DNA from 4 places in the Salmonella bongori NCTC 12419 genome. Region 3 is predicted to be linked to each of the others. Evidence: predicted binding sites of a transcription regulator. Region 3 holds the regulator's gene; each other region holds the start of a gene.
The links. Region 3 encodes PurR, which represses purine synthesis genes. Its sites were predicted from a motif close to CANGCAAACGTTTGCNTG; they were not measured.
Positions count from the first base shown of each region.

Region 1 (3,730 bases), 1.3 Mb from region 3:
GTGAAATTATCACGTAACGTTATTCGATATTGCAGACGCCGGCGGCCATCAGCTGCTCATAGGTCAGCTCACACAGTAAATATTCTTTTGTTGTTAGCTCGTCATAAGCGCGAATTTGATATACATCGCCAGCGGCAAAAGCGGAGTAACCGCCCGTCTGGTTAAAATCATCCGGGCCAACCGCATCCATTAAAGCGGCATAACTACCGTTACGATAAATGCGGTTAATCTGGCCTTCCGGAGCATCGGTGCGGGTCATCAGGTTGATCTGGAAAAAATCTTTAGAGGTGCCCACATTGGTCATGTTGACCCACAGCGGCTTGCTGTATTCAAACGGCACCGCAACCAGGCTAATCAGGTCGATATCTACCGCTGCGCTCGCACTGTTCCACGGAATAGTGATCTGAAAGGCGGTACGCCCCGATTCAGACCCGGTTGTAAAGATATATTCCTCCAGATGCCAGTCAGTATTCAGGTTGGCATTGATTGTGGACTTAAAAGACGTTTTTATCGGAGATGGCTGGTAAATTGTGACGGTACCTTTAGCCGCCCCGCGCACGGCAAAGCTCAGGCGATAGGTCATCTCTGCTTCGATGGTAAAATATTGCGTAAGGGTGTTGGTGGGTTCAATGCGACAGTAGTGGTTATCGCCCGTTGCGCCATCTTCGACAAAAATAGCTGACTGGGAGGAGAGCACCCAGCCATCAAACCCATCTTCAAAGCCGCCATCAACAATGATATTACTTTCGGTAGACATATTTTTTCCTTAAATCAGTGGATTGAAAAACATCGTTCTTAAACGAACGGAACGATGATGACCCTCGCAGGACATACCATTTGTGGTGGATATCACGTTTTTTTCTCGTGTGATTTTTATTTATTTATTTAATTTCAATGGGTTATTTATTTTTGTGTGATAAAAGAGTGTGTATGATGGAAGTGATGTGATAAGACCAGGTATTACGTCAGGAAAAATATTTGAGGGGCTAATTCTTTATATGATTGATTATAATGGTTTTTTTGCATCTCACTGGCTGATGGTGTCATTTTTTTATTGGCGGTATTTTTATGTTTATCAATATCATCTTGTTGATTTGTAATATGAAAATATAAAATATTTAATTTATGAGATATTTATTGTTTTCTATATAGAAAGAACTCTTTTTGTTCTATTTTTATTAATATTTTGGTTTGAAAATTGTAAATTTTGACCAGATGGTCCACTTTTTTATCCGTTATTCACTGATTTTAAATTCTCCCTGTCACGCAAGCGTTTACTCACGCTATTAAGATGTTTTTTTTGCCTGTTAACTCACTTTATTTCATCATAAGTGGCAAAAAAAGATAAAAAATACCGCCTTTAAGTTGACTTTTATCTGTGTTGTCTCCAGAATGCCGCCGTTTGCCAGAAATTCGTCGGTAAGCAAATTTGCATTGATTCTCGTCATAGCAATGAATTAATATGCAAATAAAGTGAGTGAATATTCTCTGGAGGGTGTTTTGATCAAGTCAGCGCTATTGGTTCTGGAAGACGGAACCCAGTTTCACGGTCGGGCCATAGGGGCAACAGGTTCGGCGGTTGGGGAAGTCGTTTTCAATACTTCAATGACCGGTTATCAAGAAATCCTCACTGACCCTTCCTATTCTCGCCAAATCGTCACTCTTACTTATCCCCATATCGGTAATGTCGGTACCAATGAAGCCGATGAAGAATCTTCTCAGGTTCATGTGCAAGGTCTGGTTATTCGCGACCTGCCGCTGATTGCCAGCAACTTCCGCAGTACCGAAGATCTTTCTTCTTACCTGAAGCGCCATAATATTGTAGCGATTGCCGATATCGATACCCGTAAGCTGACGCGTCTGCTGCGTGAAAAGGGGGCTCAAAATGGTTGCATCATTGCGGGCGATAATCCGGACGCGGCGCTGGCGCAGGAATTGGCAAAATCCTTCCCTGGCCTGAACGGCATGGATCTGGCGAAAGAAGTCACCACGGCGGAAGCGTATAGCTGGACACAAGGAAGCTGGTCACTTAAAGACGGTTTACCGGAAGCGAAAAAAGAAGACGAACTACCGTTCCACGTGGTGGCCTATGACTTTGGCGCCAAGCGCAACATTCTTCGCATGCTGGTAGACCGCGGCTGTCGCCTGACAGTCGTCCCGGCGCAAACCTCTGCCGACGATGTTTTGAAGATGAACCCGGACGGCATTTTCCTTTCTAACGGTCCTGGCGACCCGGCTCCGTGTGATTACGCGATTACCGCCATCCAGAAATTCCTCGAAACCGACACCCCGGTATTCGGTATTTGCCTCGGTCATCAACTGCTGGCGCTGGCGAGCGGCGCGAAAACCATCAAGATGAAATTTGGTCACCACGGCGGCAATCACCCGGTAAAAGATCTTGATAAAAATGTGGTGATGATTACCGCGCAAAACCACGGCTTTGCGGTTGACGAAGCGACGCTGCCCACTAATCTGCGTGTAACTCATAAATCGCTATTTGACGGTACCCTGCAAGGGATTCACCGTACGGATAAACCAGCGTTCAGCTTCCAGGGGCACCCGGAAGCGAGTCCTGGCCCGCATGACGCCGCACCGCTGTTCGACCACTTTATCGAGCTTATTGAGCAGTACCGTAAAATTGCTAAGTAATCAGGAGAATTAAGACCATGCCAAAACGTACAGACATAAAAAGTATCCTGATTCTGGGCGCGGGACCGATTGTTATCGGGCAGGCGTGTGAGTTTGACTACTCCGGCGCGCAGGCGTGTAAAGCACTGCGTGAAGAAGGCTACCGCGTCATTCTGGTGAATTCTAACCCGGCGACCATCATGACCGATCCGGAAATGGCCGACGCCACTTATATCGAGCCAATTCACTGGGAAGTGGTACGCAAAATCATTGAGAAAGAGCGTCCGGACGCCGTATTGCCGACGATGGGTGGCCAGACGGCGCTCAACTGTGCGCTGGAGTTGGAACGTCAGGGCGTGCTTGACGAGTTCGGCGTCACCATGATTGGTGCTACTGCCGATGCTATTGATAAAGCGGAAGACCGTCGCCGCTTCGACATCGCCATGAAAAAAATCGGCCTCGATACTGCGCGTTCCGGTATTGCGCATACTATGGAAGAGGCATTAGCGGTCGCCGCTGATGTTGGCTTCCCATGCATTATTCGTCCGTCATTTACGATGGGCGGTACTGGCGGCGGTATCGCCTATAATCGCGAAGAGTTCGAAGAAATCTGCGAACGCGGTCTGGATCTCTCTCCGACAAATGAGCTGTTGATTGATGAATCGCTGATCGGCTGGAAAGAGTACGAGATGGAAGTGGTGCGTGATAAAAACGACAACTGCATTATCGTCTGCTCTATCGAAAACTTCGATGCCATGGGCATCCATACCGGTGACTCCATCACCGTAGCGCCAGCACAGACCCTGACCGACAAAGAATACCAAATCATGCGTAACGCCTCGATGGCAGTACTGCGTGAAATCGGCGTCGAAACGGGCGGTTCCAACGTCCAGTTCGCAGTGAACCCGAAAAACGGTCGTCTGATTGTTATTGAGATGAACCCGCGTGTTTCTCGTTCTTCTGCTTTGGCTTCAAAAGCGACTGGTTTCCCAATTGCGAAAGTCGCAGCAAAGCTGGCTGTCGGTTATACCCTCGATGAACTGATGAATGACATCACCGGTGGTCGTACCCCGGCGTCGTTTGAGCCATCCATCGACTATGT
Region 1 covers NC_015761.1:56,009-59,738, forward strand. Annotated here, with positions in the region: gene SBG_RS21030 (hypothetical protein) at 20-757, opposite strand; gene carA (glutamine-hydrolyzing carbamoyl-phosphate synthase small subunit) at 1,501-2,649, shown strand; gene carB (carbamoyl-phosphate synthase large subunit) at 2,667-3,730, shown strand, end outside.
Region 1: the regulator PurR is predicted to act here: its motif matches at 1,392-1,409, upstream of carA (glutamine-hydrolyzing carbamoyl-phosphate synthase small subunit).

Region 2 (3,730 bases), 500 kb from region 3:
CCTGACCACCGGTCCGGTTGTCCCGGTCATTGTAGTCAACAAACTGGAGCATGCGGTGCCGATGGCTAAAGCACTGGTGGCCGGCGGCGTTCGCGTCCTGGAAGTGACGTTACGCACAGCGTGCGCAATGGAGGCTATCCGCGCTATCGCTAAAGATGTACCCGATGCGATTGTCGGTGCAGGGACCGTCCTCAACCCGCAGCAACTGGCGGAGGTAACGGAAGCGGGCGCGCAGTTTGCGATTAGCCCGGGGTTGACTGAGCCACTATTGAAAGCGGCAACGGAAGGTACTATTCCATTGATTCCCGGTATCAGCACCGTTTCTGAACTGATGCTGGGTATGGACTATGGTCTGAAAGAATTCAAATTCTTCCCGGCGGAAGCGAATGGCGGTACTAAAGCGCTACAGGCGATTGCAGGTCCGTTCTCTCAGGTGCGCTTTTGTCCGACCGGCGGCATTTCTCCGGCAAACTATCGTGACTATCTGGCGCTGAAAAGTGTGCTGTGTATCGGCGGTTCCTGGCTGGTACCGGCTGATGCGCTGGAAGCCGGCGACTACGATCGCATCACCACACTGGCGCGTGAAGCAGTAGAAGGCGCGAAGCAGTAAAGAAAAGCCCGATATCGCTTATCGGGCAAAATCATAGAGCGGATGGCGGTGCAAGCGCCGCCATCCAGTTTTTTAGCCTGTAACCTTCACGAGTGTTGCGGCATTTTTTGCACGTTCAACAGCCCTATCAATATCTTCCGCCATCGCCAGCACGACGCCTAACCGACGGACGCCGTCGATTTCTGGCTTCCCAAACAAGCGTACCTGTTGTCCTGCCCCCATCGCAGCCTGCACATTATCAAACGTTACATTCTGGCTGGTTAGCTGCGGCAGAATCACCGCTGAAGCGGCGGGACCATACTGGCGTATAGCGCCTATTGGCAGCCCTAAAAAGGCGCGAACATGTAGCGCAAATTCAGAGAGATCCTGAGAAATTAATGTAACCATTCCCGTATCATGCGGGCGAGGGGAGACCTCGCTGAAAATAACCTCATCGCCACAGACGAAGAGTTCCACGCCAAACAGCCCATAGCCGCCTAGCGCCAGCACCACCGTACGGGCAATGTCTTGTGCTCGCGTTAGCGCCAGTTCGCTCATCTGCTGTGGCTGCCAGGATTCGCGATAATCGCCATCTTCCTGTCGGTGACCGACCGGAGCACAGAAATGAACGCCATCAATAGCGCTCACGGTGAGCAGCGTAATTTCAAAATCAAACTTGACCACGCCTTCCACAATGACGTGACCTGCGCCAGCACGCCCTCCCTGCTGTGCGTACTCCCATGCCTGCGTGATCTGGTCGGCTGAACGGATAAAACTCTGGCCTTTGCCGGAGGAACTCATTACCGGCTTAACAATACAAGGAAAACCCATTGCCGCGACCGCATCGTGAAAACTCGCCTCACTGTCGGCAAAACGGTATTCGGATGTCGGAAGGCCTAACTCCTCCGCGGCCAGGCGGCGAATTCCTTCGCGGTTCATCGTTAACTGCGTAGCACGCGCGCAGGGCACCACATTCAGCCCTTCGTCTTCCAGTTCACGCAGCGTATTGGTCGCGATCGCTTCTATTTCCGGCACGATATAGTGCGGTTTTTCCAGGGCAACCACCCGGCGTAGAGCGTCGCCGTCCAGCATATTAATGACGTGTGAACGGTGAGCCACATGCATAGCGGGAGCGTCAGGATAGCGATCGACGGCAATAACTTCGATCCCCAGTCGTTGGCATTCAATAGCGACCTCTTTTCCCAATTCCCCTGAACCTAATAACATCACCCGCGTTGCAGCCGGACGCAGCGCTGTGCCTAATAACGTCATATTTTTGTCCCCTGTTTTACCTGGGCGTAGTATAAACGAAAACGTTTGCGTGTGTCTTTTTGAATGCGTTGCTTTTTTTGTTGTTATGCAATATACTGTATATAAACACAGGTAAATAAGGGGCTGCACAATGGCGGTTGAGGTTAAATACGTAGTCATTCGCGAAGGTGAGGAGAAGATGTCTTTTACCAGTAAAAAGGAAGCCGATGCCTGGGACAAAATGCTCGACACTGCCGATCTTCTCGATACCTGGCTTGAACAGTCGCCAGTCGCGCTGGAAGATGGGCAGCGCGAAGCGCTGTCGCTATGGCTGGCGGAGCATAAAGAGGTGTTAAGTACGATCCTGAAAACCGGTAAGCTGCCGTCTCCACAGGTGGTTGAAAAAAGCGTCGTCAGTAAAACGAAAAAGCAAGCCGCCTGACCCACACTTGCGCTCCCGGCGTTTTGTACCATGCTTTTCCTGAACCATTGTGCTAAGGAGAAAAATATGAACAAAAGAGGAGCGTTGTTGAGCCTGCTGTTGTTATCTGCCAGCGTATCGGCGTTTGCGGCAGCTACGGAGAGTAAATCGGTTAAGTTTCCAACGTGCGAAGGGCTGGACGCCGACGGGATTGCGGCAAGCGTGAAGCGCGACTACCAGCAAAATCGTATTGTACGGTGGGCGGATGACCAAAAAAAGGTAGGGCAGGCTGACCCGGTAGCATGGGTCAATGTGAAGGAAGTTGCGGGTCAAAATGATAAATGGACTGTCCCGTTAACCGTCCGCGGTAAGAGTGCCGACATTCATTATCAGGTCATCGTTGACTGTAAAGCCGGTACGGCGGAATATCAGCCCCGCTAGCGGGGTAATTTGCGCTTCTTTTGCCGACATAGACAATTCCTGACATCCCCTCAGGTACGCTTGACCATTATTGGTCTGTATTTGAGGGGCACTATGGCTAATTGGTTGAACCAACTACAATCTCTTCTTGGACAAAAAGGCGCTTCCGGCTCATCTTCAGGTGAACAAGGCTTAAATAAACTGCTGGTTCCCGGCGCCCTGGGCGGTCTGGCGGGACTGCTGGTAGCAAATAAATCTTCACGTAAATTATTAACGAAATATGGTACCGGCGCTTTACTGGTAGGCGGTGGTGCCGTCGCCGGTTCTGTATTATGGAACAAGTACAAAGATAAAGTGCGCGCTGCGCATCAGGGAGAACCGCAATTCGGCGCGCACAGCACGCCGCTGGATGTGCGTACTGAGCGGCTTATTCTTGCTTTGGTTTTTGCGGCGAAAAGCGATGGACATATCGACGCCAAAGAACGCGCGGCAATTGAGCTCCAGTTGCGGGAAGCTGGCGTGGAAGAACAAGGGCGCGTGTTTATCGAGAAGGCTATTGAGCAGCCGCTTGATCCGCAACGTTTAGCACAGGGCATCCGCAATGAAGAAGAAGCCCTGGAAGTTTACTTCCTGAGTTGCGCCGCCATTGATATTGACCACTTTATGGAGCGTAGCTATTTGAATGCCTTAGGCGACGCGCTAAAAATTCCCCAGGATGTCCGGGAAGGCATCGAGCAGGATTTGCAGCAGCAAAAACAGGCGCTGCCAGGGTGATAACCTCTCATTAAATAACATGTTTCGCTTGCATCATGCGTGACTTTTGCCACCCTTATAGGATGGATACCTTACGTCATTCATGTTGCATGACAGCGGTAAGGCAGTGAAATCTCAAATGCTTACCGCTTTGAGCATCCGGGATAGCGATGCTTAGCCGCTGTGTTTGCCGCGTGAAATATGACAAATATTAACGCAAAAGAAAAAATAACATGTTGCCAAAAGCCAATCGAATTCCCTATGCCATGACCGTACATGGCGATACGCGCATTGAT
Region 2 covers NC_015761.1:1,876,824-1,880,553, reverse strand. Annotated here, with positions in the region: gene kdgA (bifunctional 4-hydroxy-2-oxoglutarate aldolase/2-dehydro-3-deoxy-phosphogluconate aldolase) at 1-610, shown strand, start outside; gene purT (formate-dependent phosphoribosylglycinamide formyltransferase) at 683-1,861, opposite strand; gene yebG (DNA damage-inducible protein YebG) at 1,992-2,282, shown strand; gene yebF (protein YebF) at 2,349-2,702, shown strand; gene SBG_RS08850 (tellurite resistance TerB family protein) at 2,796-3,455, shown strand; gene ptrB (oligopeptidase B) at 3,668-3,730, shown strand, end outside.
Region 2: the regulator PurR is predicted to act here: its motif matches at 1,896-1,913, upstream of purT (formate-dependent phosphoribosylglycinamide formyltransferase).

Region 3 (3,730 bases):
CGTAATGGAAGTTTTAGTGCGGCGGCGCAAGAGTTGCACCGTGTACCCTCAGCAGTCAGTTATACGGTTCGTCAGTTAGAGGAGTGGCTGGCTGTACCGCTTTTTGTACGACGTCATCGTGACGTCGAATTGACCCCTGCCGGCGCCTGGTTTTTAAAAGAAGGGCGTTCTGTTATCAAAAAAATGCAGATCACACGCCAGCAGTGTCAGCAAATTGCTACTGGTTGGCGCGGGCAGTTGGCGATTGCGGTGGATAATATTGTCAGGCCGGAACGAACCCGCCAAATGATCGTCGATTTCTATCGCCATTTTGACGATGTGGAACTACTGGTCTTTCAGGAGGTATTTAACGGCGTCTGGGATGCGCTCTCCGACGGACGGGTGGAACTGGCCATTGGGGCGACGCAGGCAATTCCGGTCGGGGGACGTTACGCTTTTCGGGATATGGGAACCCTGAGCTGGAGCTGTGTAGTGGCACACGATCACCCGCTGGCGTCGATGCAGGGGCCATTAAGCGATGATACGTTACGCAACTGGCCGTCGCTGGTCAGGGAAGATACTTCGCGAACCTTACCGAAACGAATTACCTGGCTGCTTGATAACCAAAAAAGGGTTGTTGTACCGGACTGGGAGTCATCAGCCACTTGTCTGTCGGCTGGTTTATGCGTAGGAATGGTGCCAACGCATTTTGCCCGTCAGTGGATAGACAGTGGCAAATGGGTAGCACTGACATTAGAGAATCCGTTTCCCGATGCAGCTTGTTGTGTGACGTGGCAACAAAATGAGGCATCGCCCGCGCTGTCCTGGCTACTGGACTATTTAGGCGATAGCGAAACGTTGAATCGGGAGTGGCTACGGGAGCCAGAGGAGGCTCCCGACGGTGGGGATTAACGCCGATAGTCGCGGAACGGACCGTCGGCGACTGAGCGACGCTCAACCAGACGCGGATGAACTTCAATAGACTGCGACTCTTCGCGTTTATTGACGATGCGATCCAGCAGCATATTGAAAGCAGTTTCGCCTAAAGAGTCTTTGGGCTGGTGAATTGTTGTCAACGCCGGCGTAAAGAATCGCGCGTTACGCACATTGTCATAACCAATCACCGAAACGTCCTGTGGTACGCGAAGGCCCATTTCATCCGCGGCGCACAGAGCGCCCATCGCCATAATATCGCCGCCACAGAAAACAGCGGTAGGGCGATGCGACTGCGATAAGATCTGCTGCATCGCATGGTAACCGGACTCCGGCTCGAAGTCGCCCTGGACGATCCAGTTATCCGGCACTTTGATCAACGCTTCTTCCATCGCCTTCATGAAGCCAGCCAGCCGCCCGGCGCCCGTGTTGCGCTCCAGCGGGCCGGGAATAACGCCGATATCACGGTGGCCGCGTTCAACCAGATAACGACCCGCCATATAACCGCCCTCAAAGGCGTTATCAATAACCGTGTCGGTAAAATCCGCCTTCGCTTCACCCCAGTCCATCACGACCATCGGAATGTGGCGATACTCTTCCAGCATGGAGAGTAAAGGCTCCGGATACTCAGAACACATTACCAGTAGACCATCCACGCGCTTTTGCGCCATCATGGACAGATAGGCGCGCTGTTTTTCCAGATTATTCCAGGCATTACCCAGAATCAGCGTATAGCCTTTCTGGAAGCAGTTCTTTTCAACCGCCTCGATAATTTCTGCGAAATAGGCCGCTTCGCTGCTGGTCGCCAGTAAACCTATCGATTTAGTGTGGTTAACCTTCAGGCTACGTGCGACAGCGCTGGGAGAGTAGTGCAGCTCTTTAATCGCCGCCCAGACCGCGTTACGCGTCTCTTCAGCAACAAAGCGTGTTTTGTTGATTACGTGTGATACAGTTGTAGTGGAAACGTTTGCTCGTTTCGCTACATCTTTAATTGTTGCCATTACATTTCACTCCAGACCCTTGCTAAGCTCCTGAGAAACGCCAGGTAAACGTTTGCCTACACACACCCTAATCGCAACGTCAGGGTTGCGGCACGCCGGAAAACGACACGGAACGTCAGGAAGGGGTCAATGGCCGTTACGCTAATTCAGTAAGCCTGGAATTTTGTCTGATCTTGAGGAAAAGGGGAAGCGTTAAAAACAGTTATCAGTATAAAACGTGAGAGATTTTTGTGCGTGAATGTGCAAAAATGCGCTATATCACTTTTTGTGTGGGAATAAAAAGGAGAAAACTTGATGAGTACCGACCTGAAATTTTCATTGATCACGACGATTATTGCATTGGGCTTGATTGTCGCTGGTGGATTAACCGCCGCTCTGCACTGATTTTCCTTCTCTTTTGAGGGAGCGCCTCGCCTCCCTCGCACTGCCTCAATGTTATCTATATGGCAAAAATGTTTTGTTATTATGTAGCGGGCTATCCCGGAGGGAGGGGGGCAACGTCGGTGCGTTTGTTATCTGTAGAACATGTGAACGGACGTTGAGTGAGCGCAGGAGAGAAATATCGGCGTGATGGCGGCTGGCGTTTGTACCTCAGCCAGGAAATGTTCTGATCTGACGCCTCCTGCAAATGGTGCTCATACGCAGAAGGCGAACCTTCTGCGTATTCTCAGACTTATGCGGCGAGGTTTTTCGCGACAAACGCCCAATTAACCAGTGCCCAGAAATGTTCCAGATAGTTTGGACGGGCGTTGCGGTAGTCAATGTAATACGCGTGTTCCCACACATCAACCGTTAGCAGCGGAGTCGCATCCGTGGTCAGCGGCGTACCGGCATTAGAGGTTGAGACGATAGCCAGTTTGCCATCAGCGCCTTTTACCAGCCATGTCCATCCGGAACCAAAGTTTTTGATAGCGGCATCCGTGAACTGCGCTTTAAATTCCGCGAAGCTGCCAAAGGAATCCGCGATAGCATCAGCCAGTTTTCCGGCTGGCTCGCCGCCAGCGTTTGGCGCCAGGCAGTTCCAGTAGAACGTGTGGTTCCAGACCTGGGCTGCGTTATTAAAGATGCCGCCTTCAGAGGTACGAACGATCTCTTCCAGCGATTTGTCTTCAAACGCCGTGCCTTTGATCAAATTATTGAGATTGGTCACGTAAGTTTGATGATGTTTACCATAGTGATATTCCAGCGTCTCGGCAGAAATATGCGGTGCCAGAGCATCTTTGGCATACGGTAATGCAGGTAATTCGAACGACATTGCTTCTCTCCTTATTATTAAATTGCGCACGCACAATACCCCTGGTGCGCGTAGGGATAGGGTAGCAAATTGAGAGAAGACGCAAAAGGAGAAGTTATCCTGTCGTTAAACGACAGGATAAAATATTAGCGAATTGTTTTAGGCGTCATCACCCGGCGGGCGCCGACATAATGGCGCTGCCAGTAATCTTCGTTCAGTGAGGTGATCTGAATTTCCTGGCCGCTACGCGGAGACTGGATAAATTTACCGTTACCAACATAGACGCCAACGTGATCGGCGGTGCCGCGCCCCTGTGTACGGAAGAAAACCAGATCGCCGTTTTTCAATTCGCTACGCTCAATAGGCGCCGCGTCGCGCAGATGGTACATTTCGTTTGCCGTACGGGGAATACGGATCTTCACTAAATCCTTATAGGCATAGTAAACCAGGCCGCTGCAATCAAACCCTGTACGCGGCGAGGTGCCTCCCCAATGATACGGTTTACCGAGCTGATTCATCAGCTTGGACATCGCGGTCTTCGTCGCTTTTTGAACTTTGGCCCGATGCGCATCGGCAATGGAAA
Region 3 covers NC_015761.1:1,374,867-1,378,596, forward strand. Annotated here, with positions in the region: gene punR (DNA-binding transcriptional activator PunR) at 1-891, shown strand, start outside; gene purR (HTH-type transcriptional repressor PurR) at 888-1,913, opposite strand; gene cydH (cytochrome bd-I oxidase subunit CydH) at 2,208-2,297, shown strand; gene sodB (superoxide dismutase [Fe]) at 2,587-3,168, opposite strand; gene SBG_RS06525 (C40 family peptidase) at 3,294-3,730, opposite strand, start outside.

Region 4 (3,730 bases), 2.2 Mb from region 3:
CAGACGGTCGGCCTCAAACGGGAAGGGCGCGGTTTGCACTGAAATATTCAGCGTGCCGTCCTGCAATAGAATTGTGTCGACATGCAGAGGTGCAGTTAACTGGCGAATGCTCAGGCCAATATCCACGGTTTTGGCGACCAAAGTGGCAGGCTGGCCATCCCGGCCAAAGGTCACATTCTCAAGCAAAAGATGAGATGGGGCGGAAAAATGGTGATCCATCACGTCGAACGTCAAGTGATAACTGCTGTTCTCTGATACCCAGTTGCTAACCTGATCCGCGCCCCAGCGCGTTTGCAACAGAAAATAAAAGCCGAAAATCACCACTAAGCAGGTGACCAGCACGTAGAGAAGTACCTTCCCGATCAATTTCATGGTCTTCCATCCCGTGAAATGCACATAGGGGTTTTATGCACGATTTACGTGCAATCCTCAAGACAGGAATGGTGAAAGAGCGTTACAGCGGCGGCAAAGCGGGTCGCCGCTGTATAGTGTTTACGGTTTTTCTGGCGGGAGTACCAGATTCAGAACAATGGCCGTGATACCGCCAGCGGCAATCCCGGATGAGAGTAAATTTTTCACCCATTCCGGCGCGAACTGCAGAATTTGCGGCTGTTGAGAGACGCCAAGCCCTACGGCCAGCGACAGAGCGATAATCAGAATTGCACGGCGGTTCAATGGCTCGCGAGAGACAATACGTACCCCGGAGGCGGCAATAGTGCCAAACATCACCAGCGTAGCGCCACCCAGCACCGGTTCCGGAATATGCTGTACAAAACCGCTTACCGCCGGGAACAGGCCGAGCACAATCAGCATCAGCGCGACAACAAAACCGACATAGCGACTGGCGACGCCGGTCAACTGAATCACGCCGTTATTCTGCCCGAAGCAGGAGTTCGGGAACGTATTAAAGACCGCAGACACAAACGAGTTAAGACCGTTAGCCAGCACGCCGCCCTTTAGCCGTTTCATGTACAAGGGGCCGGATACCGGCTGCTCGGAGACATCAGAGGTGGCGGTGATATCGCCGATAGTCTCCAGCGAGGTAATCATAAAGACCAGCATCAACGGCAGTAACAGGTTCCAGTCAATGCCCAGACCATAATACAGCGGGGTCGGCACCATCAGGATGTCCTGTGAGACTGGCGCGTTATTCTCAGGCAACATGCCCATAAACCAGGCCAGAAGATAGCCTGCCGCCATGGCAATAACCAAAGAAGCCACCCGCAGGTAGGGATTACGCTGCCGATTCAGCAGGATAATAATGGCCAGGACGACGCCGGCCAGCAGCAGGTTTTTCGGTGCGCCAAAGGTGTTATCGCTCATAGCGGCATAGCCGCCGCCGATGGATGTTAACCCCACCTGGATCAGCGACAAGCCAATAATCATCACGACTACGCCGGAAACTAATGGCGTGATAATCCGGCGCGCCAGATGTAAAATCCGGGAGAGTACCATCTCGGTGCAGCTTGCCAGCATCAGCGTGCCGAACAGCGCCGCCATCATTGTCGGTACGTCCGCGCCGCCGGTTTTCAGCGCGGTACCGCCCATAATCAGTGGGGCGACAAAGTTAAAACTGGTCCCCTGGATGGATAACAGCCCCGAACCTACCGGCCCCCACGCTTTAATTTGAATCATAGAGGCTACGCCGGAGGCGAATAGCGACATGCTAATGATGTGCTGTGTATCCTGCGCTGGTAAACCCAACGCCTGGCAGATTAACAGCGCAGGCGTGATGACGGCGACAAACATCGCCAGTAGATGCTGACAGGCGGCAAAAAGAGTTTGAGGGAGCGGCGGGCGATCTTCAAGACGATAAATCAACTCGCTGTTTTGCGTCTGCGCAACCGGTTGCGCATCTGTCGGCTCGATGGCGTTCACGGACATCAGGGCATTCTCATGGTGGAAAAGCGGTGATTTTATCTGACCGGATAGCAAAAGCAAACGATTGCTAGCGAATATTCTTAATATTTAAAAAAGATAAATGCACCTTTTTATATAACTTTTTGCCTTTTTCTGCTTAAAATCCATGCCGACAACTCACAAAGAGCTAAAAAACTGACTCAGGAAATGATTTGTGCGCACATGTCAAAGCGTACTACAGGAGCGTTAAATGTTTGAACTCGATACCTTATCGACCCTTGTCGCCGCAACGCTGGTGCTGCTACTGGGGCGCAAGCTGGTCCAGTCGGTCTCCTTACTGAAGAAATATACGATTCCGGAACCGGTGGCTGGTGGGCTACTGGTGGCGATTGCTCTGCTGGTGCTGAAAAAAAGTGTCGGCTGGGAAGTGAATTTCGATATGACGCTGCGCGACCCGCTAATGCTGGCGTTTTTCGCAACGATTGGCCTTAACGCCAACCTTGCCAGCCTACGGAAAGGGGGGCGCGTCGTTGGGGTCTTTCTGATCGTCGTGGTCGGCTTACTGTTGATGCAGAACGCCATTGGTATTGGCATGGCAAGCTTGCTGGGGCTGGACCCGTTAATGGGACTGATTGCCGGGTCAATTACGCTTTCCGGTGGTCATGGTACCGGTGCGGCGTGGAGTAAGCTGTTTATTGAGCGTTACGGCTTTACCAATGCCACTGAAGTTGCGATGGCATGTGCGACCTTTGGTCTGGTACTGGGCGGGTTGATTGGCGGCCCGGTCGCCCGTTATCTGGTAAAACATTCTACAACACCGGATGGAATGCCTGATGATCAGGCTGTGCCGACGGCCTTTGAAAAGCCGGATGTAGGTCGTATGATCACCTCTCTGGTGCTGATTGAAACCATTGCCCTGATTGCTATCTGCCTGACCGTTGGCAAAATCGTAGCGCAGCTACTGGCCGGTACGGTGCTTGAACTTCCTGTCTTCGTTTGTGTGCTGTTTGTTGGGGTGATCCTCAGTAATGGTCTGGCGCTGGCGGGCTTTTATCGCGTGTTTGAACGTGCCGTTTCGGTATTGGGTAACGTCAGCCTGTCACTATTCCTGGCCATGGCACTGATGAGCCTGAAACTCTGGGAGCTGGCCTCTCTGGCGCTGCCAATGCTGGCGATTCTGGTGGTACAGACAGTATTCATGGCGCTGTACGCCATCTTCGTCACCTGGCGTATGATGGGGAAAAACTACGATGCGGCAGTGCTGGCGGCCGGTCATTGTGGCTTTGGTCTGGGTGCAACACCAACCGCAATTGCCAATATGCAGGCGATTACCGACCGCTTTGGACCCTCGCATATGGCGTTTCTGGTGGTACCGATGGTCGGTGCGTTCTTTATTGATATCGTCAATGCGCTGGTGATTAAGCTGTATCTGCTGTTACCGATTTTTGCGCAATAATCATCTGTGCGGCGGCTTCAAAACCGCCGCGCTTATCAGGCGTTAGAATAGCGTTCTGTTTCTGGCATCCAGCGTTCAATCAGCGCCGCTGCCTGTCGTGGGTAACGTTCATGAATGTGGCGCGCGATGCGCTGAACTTCCGGAATAATGGCCTGATCACGCAGTAAGTCAGCAACTTTAAATTCAGCATTTCCCGTCTGGCGAGTACCCAGTAGTTCCCCCGGGCCGCGAATCTCCAGATCCTTTTGCGCAATCACAAAGCCGTCATTGCTGTCACGCAGAACCTGAAGCCGTTTTTGTGCGGTTTTTGACAGCGGGGATTTGTAAAGCAGTACGCAGTGAGAGGCAACCGCGCCGCGCCCGACGCGGCCTCTGAGCTGGTGAAGTTGAGCCAACCCCAGACGTTCCGGGTTT
Region 4 covers NC_015761.1:3,648,616-3,652,345, reverse strand. Annotated here, with positions in the region: gene SBG_RS17285 (AsmA family protein) at 1-372, opposite strand, end outside; gene xanP (xanthine/proton symporter XanP) at 493-1,884, opposite strand; gene gltS (sodium/glutamate symporter) at 2,111-3,316, shown strand; gene recG (ATP-dependent DNA helicase RecG) at 3,352-3,730, opposite strand, start outside.
Region 4: the regulator PurR is predicted to act here: its motif matches at 1,935-1,952, upstream of gltS (sodium/glutamate symporter).